DNA from 3 places in the Pseudorhizobium banfieldiae genome. Region 2 is predicted to be linked to each of the others. Evidence: predicted binding sites of a transcription regulator. Region 2 holds the regulator's gene; each other region holds the start of a gene.
What was found. The regulator LexA, encoded in region 2, represses DNA repair genes until DNA is damaged. The targets are predictions, from matches to a motif close to TGTTCNNNNTGTGTTCNG.
Positions count from the first base shown of each region.

Region 1 (3,633 bases), 500 kb from region 2:
CGGTCGAGCCGTCATCGGGACCGAGCGTCACCGTCGCGACGTCGCGCAGCCGGATATTGTCCTTGATGAGGACGCTCTCGAAATCTTCGGGCGTCGTCAGGTTTGCCGTGGCTCGCACGACGATGTTCTGCCGGTTGCTCTCCAGCGAGCCTGCCGGGACGTCGAGGGCAGCGGTCGAAAGTGCTGTCGAGATGTCGCCGACCGTCAGACCACGACCGGCAAGGGCCGCCTGATTGATGTCGACGCGGAAGATCTTTTCCTGATCGCCATAGAGCTCGACGTCGGCAACGCCATCGACGGAAGCCAGCCTGTCGGTGACCTCGTTGTCGACGAGCAGCGTCAGGTCTTCCATGGACAGGGTGCTGGAGGTGACGGCAATCCGCATGATCGCCTGGGAGTCCGAATCCGCCTTGATGATGCGCGGTTCGTCGGCATCGTCCGGCAGCTGGTTCGTGATGCGGCCGAGCGCATCGCGCACGTCGTTCGCTGCCACGGCAAGGTCGGCAGTATCGGAGAACTCCATCGTGACCCGGCTGGAGCCGAACTGTGATTCCGACGAGATAGATTTGAGCCCGCTGACGCGCGCCACCGCCCCCTCGATGACCTGCGTCAATTCCTGGTCGATCGTCTGGGGCGAGGCCCCGTCATAGGACGTCCGCACGGTAATAACCGGTTGATCGACATCCGGAAGCTCACGCACCTCGACCCCGAAAAGGGCCGCAAGACCTGCGACGACAAGGAGCGTGTTGAGAACGGCGGCGAGGATCGGCCGGCGGACGAAGAGCGCCGTGAAGCTCTGGCCGGGGTCCTGCTGCGAGGGCGTCTGGCTGTCGTGGGATGTCATTGGCTCGCCACCTCCGCAGTCTCCGACGCCCCGGCAATACGGACGTCGGCACCTTCACGGACCCGTTGCAGGCCTTCGACCACCACGGCATCGTCGGCCTTCAGCTCGGCATCCACCAGCACGACATCGGGGTTGCGCTGGATGATCCGCACGCGCGTCTTCACCGACTTGCCATCGACGACCTGCCAGACATAGGAGCCTTCCGCATCCCACTGTACTGCCAGCGGATCTACGGCCGGGAAGGTATCGCCGGAAAAGCGCATGCCGACGCTGAAGGCCATGCCGGCGCGTAGCTTGTCCTCCGGGTTGTCAATGCGGGCGCGGATGCGCAGCGTCCGGCTTGCCGGATCCACACGGTTGTCGATCGCATGGACGACGCCGGTGAAGGCGTCGCCAGGGCGGGCAATGGACGTCGCCTCGACCGGATGACCGACGGAGATGGCGGTCGCGAAGCGTTCCGGCGCCCAGAAGTCCACCAGCAGCGACGAGCGGTCATCGATCGTGACAACGGCGGTCTGGGTGGTGACATTGTCGCCGACATTGGCCGGCACGATGCCTGCCACGCCATCGATCGGCGAGACGATTTCGCGGCGTTTCAGGTTGAGTTCGGCAGTCGAGACTTCGAGCTTCGCCGTCTCCTCGGCGATCTGCGCATCGAGCACGTCGAGCCGCGACACGGAACGCAGGTTGCTGAGCGACTGGGAGCGCTCGGTCGCGCTACGAAGCGCAACCTGCGCCCGGTCACGCGCAATCACCTGCTCGTCGTCGTCGAGGCGGGCCAGCACCTGGCCCTTCGTGACCTTGTCGCCCGCCGACACGAGAATTTCCTCGATGGTGCCGGACGCCTGGGGCATGACGACAACGGACTGGATCGCCTCTCCGCTGCCGATCGCCGCCAGCCGGTCGTTGACCGTTCCGGTTGCCACGGCCTCCGTCACGACCACGGTCGCGCGTCCGCCGGGGCCCCTGCCCGGCCCGCCATTCCTGCCCGCGCCGGGAGCCTCCGCGTTCTGAGCCGCCTGCGGCCGGATCGCCGCGACGATCGGCTCGGGCACGCCCATCCTCGCCAGCGTGTCGCCGGCTCCGGGCACCATGAATACCCAGAGACAGAGGGCGACGACGACCACAACGATACTGAGGAGCAGTTGCTTCCAGATGCGCATTAAGATCTCCGGCGGGAGTAGTTCGGATCGAATAGCGGCAATATCTATGCCGGCGACTATACATGCAATTCGCGATCGGCATCCTTACGGATTTGTAACATCGTGGGATTTCACGCAGATGTCAGATCGCGCGTCTGATGCATGCGCTGTACATCCTTGCCCCTCCCCCGCATTTCGCCGGCCATACCTTGATTTTGCCATCGGCTGGTGAAAGGACAGGAATGAAACCAGAACATCTTTTCTGGCCTTTCAGGTCCGAATCACTACATTGACCCGCATGAGTAACGTTTTCGACGACATTCCGTTCTTCGACGAGGAACCGGAACCCCGCCGTCCTTCGCAACCGGCGCCACCACCGGCCGCCGCGGGACAGGGATCCGGGCTCGGCATTGCCGCCCGCGCCATGGCCGCGCGCGACCAGAACCGTGCAATGCCCGACTATCTCTCCGGCCTCAATCCCGAGCAGCGAGAAGCCGTTGAGACGCTGGCCGGCCCGGTGCTGGTGCTGGCCGGCGCTGGCACGGGCAAGACGCGCGTGCTGACGACCCGCATCGCCCACATCCTTGCGACGGGCAAGGCTTTCCCGTCGCAGATCCTCGCCGTCACCTTCACCAACAAGGCGGCGCGCGAGATGAAGGAGCGCATCGGCGTGCTCGTCGGTGGCGCGGTTGAAGGCATGCCCTGGCTCGGCACCTTCCACTCGATCGGCGTGAAGCTCCTGCGCCGCCATGCGGAGCTCGCGGGGCTGCGTTCCGACTTCACCATTCTCGACACCGACGACGTGATCCGGCTGATCAAGCAGCTGATCCAGGCGGAGGGGCTGGACGACAAGCGCTGGCCGGCCCGCCAGTTCGCCGGCATGATCGACAACTGGAAGAACAAGGGCCTGACGCCGAAGGACATACCCGAGGGCGACGCGCGCGCCTTCGCCAACGGCAAGGGCCGCGAGCTCTACCGCGCCTACCAGGACCGGCTGAAGACGCTGAACGCCTGCGACTTCGGCGACCTGCTGCTCCATCCGATCGCGATCTTCCGCGACCACCCGGATATCCTCAAGGAGTATCACGGCAAATTCCGCTACATCCTGGTGGACGAGTACCAGGACACCAACACTGCCCAGTACATGTGGCTGCGGCTGCTCGCCCAGCGGCCGAAGGGCGTGCCGCAGAACGTCTGCTGCGTCGGCGACGACGACCAGTCGATCTATGGCTGGCGCGGTGCGGAGGTCGACAACATCCTGCGCTTCGAGAAGGATTTTCTGGGCGCCAGGGTGATCAAGCTGGAGCGCAATTACCGCTCCACCGAACACATTCTCGGCGCCGCCGGCCACCTGATCGCCCACAATGAGGGTCGGCTCGGCAAGACGCTGTTCACCGACCGCAGCGACCCGGACGACGAGAAGGTGCAGGTACACGCAGCCTGGGATTCCGAAGAGGAAGCCCGCGCCGTGGGCGAGGAGATCGAGAGGCTGCAGCGCGGCGATGCCGACGGAAAACGGCATGCGCTGAACGACATGGCGATCCTCGTGCGCGCTTCCTTCCAGATGCGCGAGTTCGAAGACCGCTTCGTCACCCTCGGCCTCAACTACCGCGTCATCGGCGGCCCGCGCTTCTACGAGCGGCTCGA
Region 1 covers NZ_FO082820.1:2,051,020-2,054,652, forward strand. The annotation lists gene NT26_RS10130 (efflux RND transporter permease subunit) at 1-844, opposite strand, end outside; gene NT26_RS10135 (efflux RND transporter periplasmic adaptor subunit) at 841-2,007, opposite strand; gene NT26_RS10140 (ATP-dependent helicase) at 2,285-3,633, shown strand, end outside.
Region 1: NT26_RS10140 (ATP-dependent helicase) is a predicted target of LexA. The motif match lies at 2,225-2,242, and genes of this name have one in related genera.

Region 2 (3,633 bases):
ATCGCCGCCACCGGGGCGCTGCTCATGGCCACTGCCTACTATCTCGTCTCCGGCTTTGCGGTCTCTGCAGAGCGAGCCTACTTGATGATGGCGGTGATGCTCATCGCCGTATGGTTCGACCGCGCCGCAATCAGCCTTCGCAATATCGCATTGGCGGCCCTCATCATGCTGGCAATGGCCCCCTCCGAGATCATGGGGCCGAGCTTCCAGATGTCATTCGCGGCGACGGCCGCGCTGGTCGCGGGTTATGCCTATTGGAGCCGGCGCGGCGCAGGGGAGGATCCGGAACCATCGATCTTCGCCCGGGGCAGGCTCGCGCCGGTGCTGACCGGCTGGCACTGGATGGCGGGGATTTTTGCAACTTCGCTGATCGGCGGATTGTCGACGGCGATCTATTCGATGGAGCACTTTCACCGGCTTGCCGGCTATGGCCTGGCGGCCAACCTCGCCGTCATGCCGATCATCTCGTTCGTGGTCATGCCGGCCGGCCTGCTTGGCATGTTGCTGATGCCGCTCGGGCTCGACGCGCCCCTCCTGAAACTGATGGGTCTGGGGCTGGAGGCGGTCATCGCGGTCGCAAAGCACGTGGCCAGCTGGGGTGGAGACGTCGGCACCGGCCGGCAGCACCCCTGGTTCCTGTCGATCGCCTCGATCGGGTTCCTGATCCTCGCCCTGTTGCGCACCCGGCTTCGGCTGGTCGGCGTACCGATCATGGCGCTCGCCTTCGCGCTGAGCTCGCAGGCGAACCGACTGCCCCAACCTGATATTCTGATCTCCGACGACGGCGCGCTGGTGGCACTGTGGAACGATGGCGTTGCCACCAACCGCACGCGCTCGCCGGCGTTTGTCTTCGACCAGTGGCAGCGCGCTCTGCTGCTTCCCGAGCCCGTCCCTCCGGTCATGTCTCCGGCAAGTGACCTCGGCATTGCGGCGGCAGGCCATCCTTCTGTGAAAGCCGCGCTGACGGACGAGCAGCGTGACCGGATCCGTTCGGAGATGTCGTCAACGCTCGCTCTCGCCGCAGCTGATGCGGGCCGGTTCCATTGCCTGCCCAAGCTGTGGTGCGTGGCGGTGGCCCGTGAGGGCGGAGTCAGTATTGCCGTGGTTGAGGATCCGCGACTTGCGGGAAGCGCCTGCGATCTGGCGGCGCTGGTTGTCGCCCCTCGCGCGCGGTTCGACGAATGTCGCTCGGGTGCCGTGCTGTTGAACGGCGCAAGCCTGAGAAAGACTGGCGCGATCGAAATCTACTTGAATGGCAGTCCCGACCCGTCCCTGTGGCGGATCAACGCGGCCAGTGCCGGTACCCGCCGTCCGTGGACCAGCCACCGCTTCTATGACTGGCGCACCGACCGCTTCGACGAAACCCTTCCCGAACCGTTGCTTCGAATGATCAGTGGTAGCGGCGGATGAGGCCGACGAGCTTTCCCTGAACCTTCACCCGATCGGCGGGAAGGATGCGAGTCTCATAGGCCGGGTTGGCAGCCTCCAGCGCGATCGAGGCGCCGCGGCGGCGGAACCGCTTCAGCGTTGCCTCCTCTTCATCGACGAGGGCCACGACAATGTCCCCGGGGCTGGCTGTCTGGCCGTTGCGGATGATGACCGTATCGCCATCCAGGATCCCCGCCTCAATCATCGAGTCGCCCTTGACCTCCAGTGCATAGTGCTCGCCGGCGCCAAGCATTTCGACAGGCACCGCAATATCATGCGTATTGTTCTGGATTGCCGAGATCGGCACGCCCGCCGCGATGCGTCCCATGACCGGCACGCTCGTGCTTGCGTTCTCGTTGCTTGCGGCGATCGGCGAGGGGGGCGGTGCCGGCTTCTGCTTGCCAAGGCTGCCCTCGATGACGCTCGGCGAGAAGCCGCGGCGCGGCTGCAGGCTGGTGCTGTAGGCTTCCGGCAGCTTGATGACCTCGAGTGCTCGCGCCCGATTGGGCAGCCGGCGGATGAAGCCACGCTCCTCGAGCGCCGTGATCAGCCGGTGAATGCCCGACTTCGACGCCAGATCGAGCGCATCCTTCATCTCGTCGAAGGACGGAGGCACGCCCGACTCCTTCATCCTCTCGTGAATGAAAAGAAGCAGTTCCTGCTGTTTGCGCGTGAGCATCCGGGTTCCCTGACGATGAAACAAATACGGAACAGACCATATATGTTCCGGGTGTGTTCCGCAAGGCTAAAGTTCCAGCTGCGTCGGCGCGCTTATGCCTTGGCTCCGTGACAGAGGCGGTGGTTGCTGTTATGGACATCGCGTCCGCCGCAGCCGGGTCCACGCGACGGAGCAGATGCCGCTTGAAAAGGAGTGCCGCCATGGACATGAAGCCCAATCCCGAAGTTGTCGTGGGTGACGGCGAAGGCCGGGTGCTGTTCTCCCAGTCGAGCCGCATCGCACTGATAGCGGGCCCCTGCCAGATGGAGAGCCGTGACCACGCCTTCATGATCGCCGGAAGGCTCAAGGAACTCTGCGCCGAGCTCGGGATCGGCCTCGTCTACAAGTCCTCCTTTGACAAGGCGAACCGGACATCTTTGTCGGGCAAGCGTGGCATCGGCCTGGACAAGGCCATGGAGATATTCGCGGACCTGAAGAAGGAGTTCGGATTCCCGGTGCTCACCGACGTTCATACCGAGGAGCATTGCGCGCTCGTCGCGCCGATAGTCGATATCCTGCAGATACCGGCCTTCCTTTGCCGCCAGACCGATCTGCTGATCGCCGCCGCAAAGACCGGTCGCGCCATCAACGTCAAGAAGGGCCAGTTCCTGGCGCCCTGGGACATGAAGAACGTCCAGGCCAAGTTCACCGCAAGCGGCAATCCGAACGTGCTTCTCTGCGAGCGTGGCGCCTCCTTCGGCTACAATACGCTGGTCTCGGACATGCGCTCGCTGCCGATCATGGCCGCCATGGGGTCGCCGGTCGTCTTCGATGCCACCCATTCCGTGCAGCAGCCCGGCGGGCAGGGCGGTTCATCCGGTGGCCAGCGCGAATTCGTCGAGACGCTGGCGCGCGCGGCAGTGGCGGTCGGCGTCGCCGGCCTCTTCATCGAGACGCACGAGGACCCGGACAATGCGCCCTCCGATGGCCCGAACATGGTTCATCTGAAAGACATGCGACGGCTCCTGGAAAAGCTTCTGGCCTTCGATGCCGTCGCCAAGGCTGCCTAGGCGCCGCAGCGGGAGCCGGATTGTAATTCGCCTGTCATCGATTAAGAGACATTGTCGATAACCGCAGGGCATTGGGTTTACCTCAGGGAGAGATCATGACCGCCATTACCGATATCATCGCACGCGAAATCCTCGACAGCCGCGGCAATCCGACCGTGGAGGTCGATGTCTACCTGGAGGATGGCAGCATGGGCCGCGCGGCTGTCCCCTCGGGCGCTTCCACCGGCGCCCACGAGGCGGTGGAACTGCGCGATGGCGGCAAGCGCTATGGCGGCAAGGGCGTTGAGAAGGCGGTCGAGGCGGTCAATACCGAGATTTTCGATGCCATCGGCGGCTTCGATGCCGAAAGCCAGATCCACATCGACAAGACTTTGATCGCCCTCGATGGCACGCCCAACAAGTCGCGCCTCGGCGCCAATGCCATACTGGGTGTCTCGCTCGCCGTTGCCAAGGCAGCGGCCGATTCCTCCGGCCTGC
Region 2 covers NZ_FO082820.1:1,555,349-1,558,981, forward strand. The annotation lists gene NT26_RS07720 (ComEC/Rec2 family competence protein) at 1-1,410, shown strand, start outside; gene lexA (transcriptional repressor LexA) at 1,391-2,107, opposite strand; gene kdsA (3-deoxy-8-phosphooctulonate synthase) at 2,314-3,156, shown strand; gene eno (phosphopyruvate hydratase) at 3,252-3,633, shown strand, end outside.

Region 3 (3,633 bases), 1.1 Mb from region 2:
GGCAAAACCCCGGGCTGGTCTTGAACGACCCATGCGACTGGATGTTGAACCTCGCGGCCGCAAGGAACGACCTGCAGGGTCCTGCCGGCGAACTGGTGCCGGAGATAGGGGCACTATGCAATCTCCTGCAAAGCCAAGGTGCGGTGCTGACGCGCATGTCGGGATCCGGCGCCACGTGCTTCGGCGTATTCGATTCCAGGCGAAGTGCCGATCACGCCGCAAGTATGTTGCAGGCCGAAAGGCCCGAGTGGTACTTTGCCTCGACAGAAACCATTGCCGGGTCATGACATGAACCGCATCGACGAGAGCCGTCCCTTTATCCCCGTCGGCATTGCCGTACTGACAGTCTCCGATACCCGGACGCCCGATGACGACCGCTCCGGGGACACACTCGTCGCTCGGATCGAGAAGGCTGGGCACGTGTTGAAGGCCCGCGCCATCGTCACCGACGACGAGGAGAAGATCGCCGCCCAGGTGCGCAGATGGACGCTCGACCCGCAGATCGATGTCATCATCACCACCGGCGGAACCGGATTTACGGGGCGGGACGTGACGCCGGAGGCGCTGGAGCCGCTGTTCGAGAAGCGGATGGATGGCTTCTCAGAAGTGTTTCACCGGATCTCCTATGACAAGATCGGGACCTCGACCATCCAGTCCAGGGCCACCGGCGGCGTGGCGAACGCCACCTTCATCTTCGTCCTGCCGGGGTCGCCCGGTGCTTGCAAGGACGCCTGGGACGGCATCCTGGAGGCCCAGCTCGACTACAGGCACATGCCCTGCAACTTCATAGAGATCATGCCGCGCCTCGACGAGCACCTGAAGCGAGGGGCCGGCTGAGGCTCAACCCGCCGCACGCAGCGAGCGGGCGGGAACGACCTCGCTGGACAGCCTGACCGCCTTGAGTCCGGTCACTAGGGCAGCGAGGCCCATCCCTGGCGCCACGGCGTCCAATGCCTGCCGCTTCGTCAGCAGGAGGCCGTGCTCGAGCGGCTGAACCCTCCCGACGATTCGCTTCAGGAACGGGCGGCGGCAATGGCGGGCAAGGGAGAAGCGGGCCGGCCTGCTGCTCGAAGCGATGTATTCCATCACCTCGTCGATCCAACCCTTTTGCAGGCGCGCACCCGGCTCGATGAGGAGCAACCAGTCACCTCGCGCAGCCATCAGGACATCGGAAAGAACCCAGTCGCGGTAGAACCTGCACCCCGCCGCATCGGCGACCCTTGCCGAGCCGTCGGAGGACCCTCGATCGAGGACTGCTACATCGCTGACAAGCCCCTCCACCGCACCCGAAACCAGACCTGAAAGTGTCTGGGCGAGTTCGGCTTCATGGTCACTGCATTCCATCAAGACAGTCAGCATGAACTGCTTCTATCGTATCATCATCGGCTTTTCCACATCCGCTCCTTTGAGTTTGTTCTTGCATTGTTCTCATTTCTATCTTAGGAATTTAATCAGGCGGGCAAGCAGAAAGGCCCTTCGGAGCGTCACATGAATGAGCTGACCCATCTGCGGCAGGATGCCTTCGCACCTGCCCATACGGCAGATATTGCCGATTGCCTGGTGAAGTCCTCAGGCCTTCGCATCGAGATCGACCGGCGGCGCGGCCGCGGCGCCGGGCTGAACCCGAGCGGCCGGTTCGAGCAGGAACGGCGCGAGGCGTTCGACGACGGGTGGCAGTCGCTTGAGGAACTGGCACCGTTCACGACGGACGTGCAGGTGGAGAAGCCCCGCACGGCAATCACGCGGAACGATTCACCCGATATCTCCTTCGACCGCTCCATCAATCCCTATCGTGGTTGCGAGCACGGCTGCATCTATTGCTTTGCACGCCCAACCCACAGCTTCATGGGATTGTCAGCCGGGCTGGACTTCGAGGCCAAGCTCTTCGCCAAGCCGGACGTGCCGAAGCTGCTGGAGCGCGAGCTCAGCCGCCCGGACTACAAGGTCCGCGCCATCGCCATCGGCACGAATACCGATCCCTACCAGCCAATCGAGCGAGAATGGCGGATCATGCGTCAGATCCTGGAAGTCCTTCACAAGGCCAATCATCCCGTTGCGATCGTGACGAAGTCGGCGCTGATCACGCGCGACCTCGACATCCTCTCGGACATGGCCGCGAAGGGATTGGCAAAGGTCGGCATTTCCGTCACGACCCTCGACCGTAAGCTGGCCCGCACGATGGAGCCACGCGCCTCCACCCCCACGAAGCGTCTGGAAGCAATCAAGGCCCTGAACGATGCCGGTGTACCGACCGCTGTCATGGTCGCCCCGATCATTCCGGCGCTGAACGATCACGAGATCGAGCGTATCCTGGACGCAGGGCACGCGGCGGGTGCCCGGGAAGCGAGCTACGTCCTTCTGCGCCTGCCGCTGGAGGTGAGCCCGCTGTTTCGCGACTGGCTGCTTCGCAACTATCCCGACCGCTACCGGCACGTCATGTCGCTGGTGCGCTCCATGCGCGGTGGCAAGGATTACGACGCCGACTTCGGGAAGCGGATGAAAGGCTCCGGCCCCTACGCCTGGCAGATCGGCCGCCGGTTCGACATAACCGTCAAGCGGCTCGGCATGGGGCATCGTGGCCTGCCGCTGCGCGATGATCTCTTTATCCGCCCGGATGGAGGTGGGATCCAGCTGTCGCTGCTCTGACGAACGAAGGTCCTTGATTGCTCCAGATTTCGGTGCGGATGCCGCCTCCTCCGTATCCGAAACACCCCGGCCCCGCCTCTCCGTGGCGGGACAGTGTGCCGCATCACACCGGCCGGGGCTTGCAGGAGGTCGGGTGGGCGTGCGAGTCTGCCGCCATGTTGGCTCGCACGTCCCCCGATTCTCCGATGCTGTTCGAAGAAGTCCCGCTCGTCCCGGACTTCAGCCTGGAACTCGTCGCACGCAATGCCGGCCACTGGCCGGTGGCAGGAACGGACGAAGCGGGCCGCGGCCCGTTGGCCGGACCTGTTGTGGCGGCAGCCGTGATTCTAGATCCCAACAACATCCCCGACGGTCTCAATGATTCCAAGCAGCTGACCGCTGCACGGCGGGAGGAGCTCTTCGAAGCGATCATGGCCACCGCCGATGTCTCGATCGCCGCTTCGGGACCCCGCCACATCGACGAGCGAAACATCCTGCGTGCAAGCCTCGATGCCATGCGCCGGGCCGTGGCCGGCCTTTCGATCCTACCAGCCTATGTTCTTGCAGACGGCCGCGACGTACCGCAGGGCCTCTGCTGCCCCGGACGTGCCGTCATCCAGGGGGATGCCCGGTCGGTATCGATCGCGGCCGCGTCGATCATCGCCAAGGTCACGCGAGACCGCATGATGACGCGGGCACACCAGGTATTCCCGCTATACGGGTTCAACAGCCATGCCGGCTATGCGACGCCCCAGCATCGCGCGGGGATTGAAGCCCACGGACCCTGCCTGCTGCACCGGATGAGCTTCCGCCCCCTCCGCAAGGACGAGGCTGCGGAGTAACCCGATCAGACGGCAACGAAAAAGGGCCGCGCAATGCACGGCCCCTCTCTTCTATTTTTCGCCGCTGGTAGTCAGTTCAGTCGCGACTGTACTTTCCCGAGCGAGTCTTTGAACAGCGCGTCCTGCGTACCGGCATCGGCCTTGCTCGCAATCACCTTTTCAGCGG
Region 3 covers NZ_FO082820.1:461,829-465,461, reverse strand. The annotation lists gene NT26_RS02180 (4-(cytidine 5'-diphospho)-2-C-methyl-D-erythritol kinase) at 1-287, shown strand, start outside; gene moaB (molybdenum cofactor biosynthesis protein B) at 289-837, shown strand; gene NT26_RS02170 (glycosyl transferase) at 841-1,359, opposite strand; gene NT26_RS02165 (PA0069 family radical SAM protein) at 1,489-2,646, shown strand; gene NT26_RS02160 (ribonuclease HII) at 2,802-3,467, shown strand; gene NT26_RS02155 (F0F1 ATP synthase subunit B) at 3,539-3,633, opposite strand, start outside.
Region 3: NT26_RS02165 (PA0069 family radical SAM protein) is a predicted target of LexA. The motif match lies at 1,413-1,430, and genes of this name have one in related genera.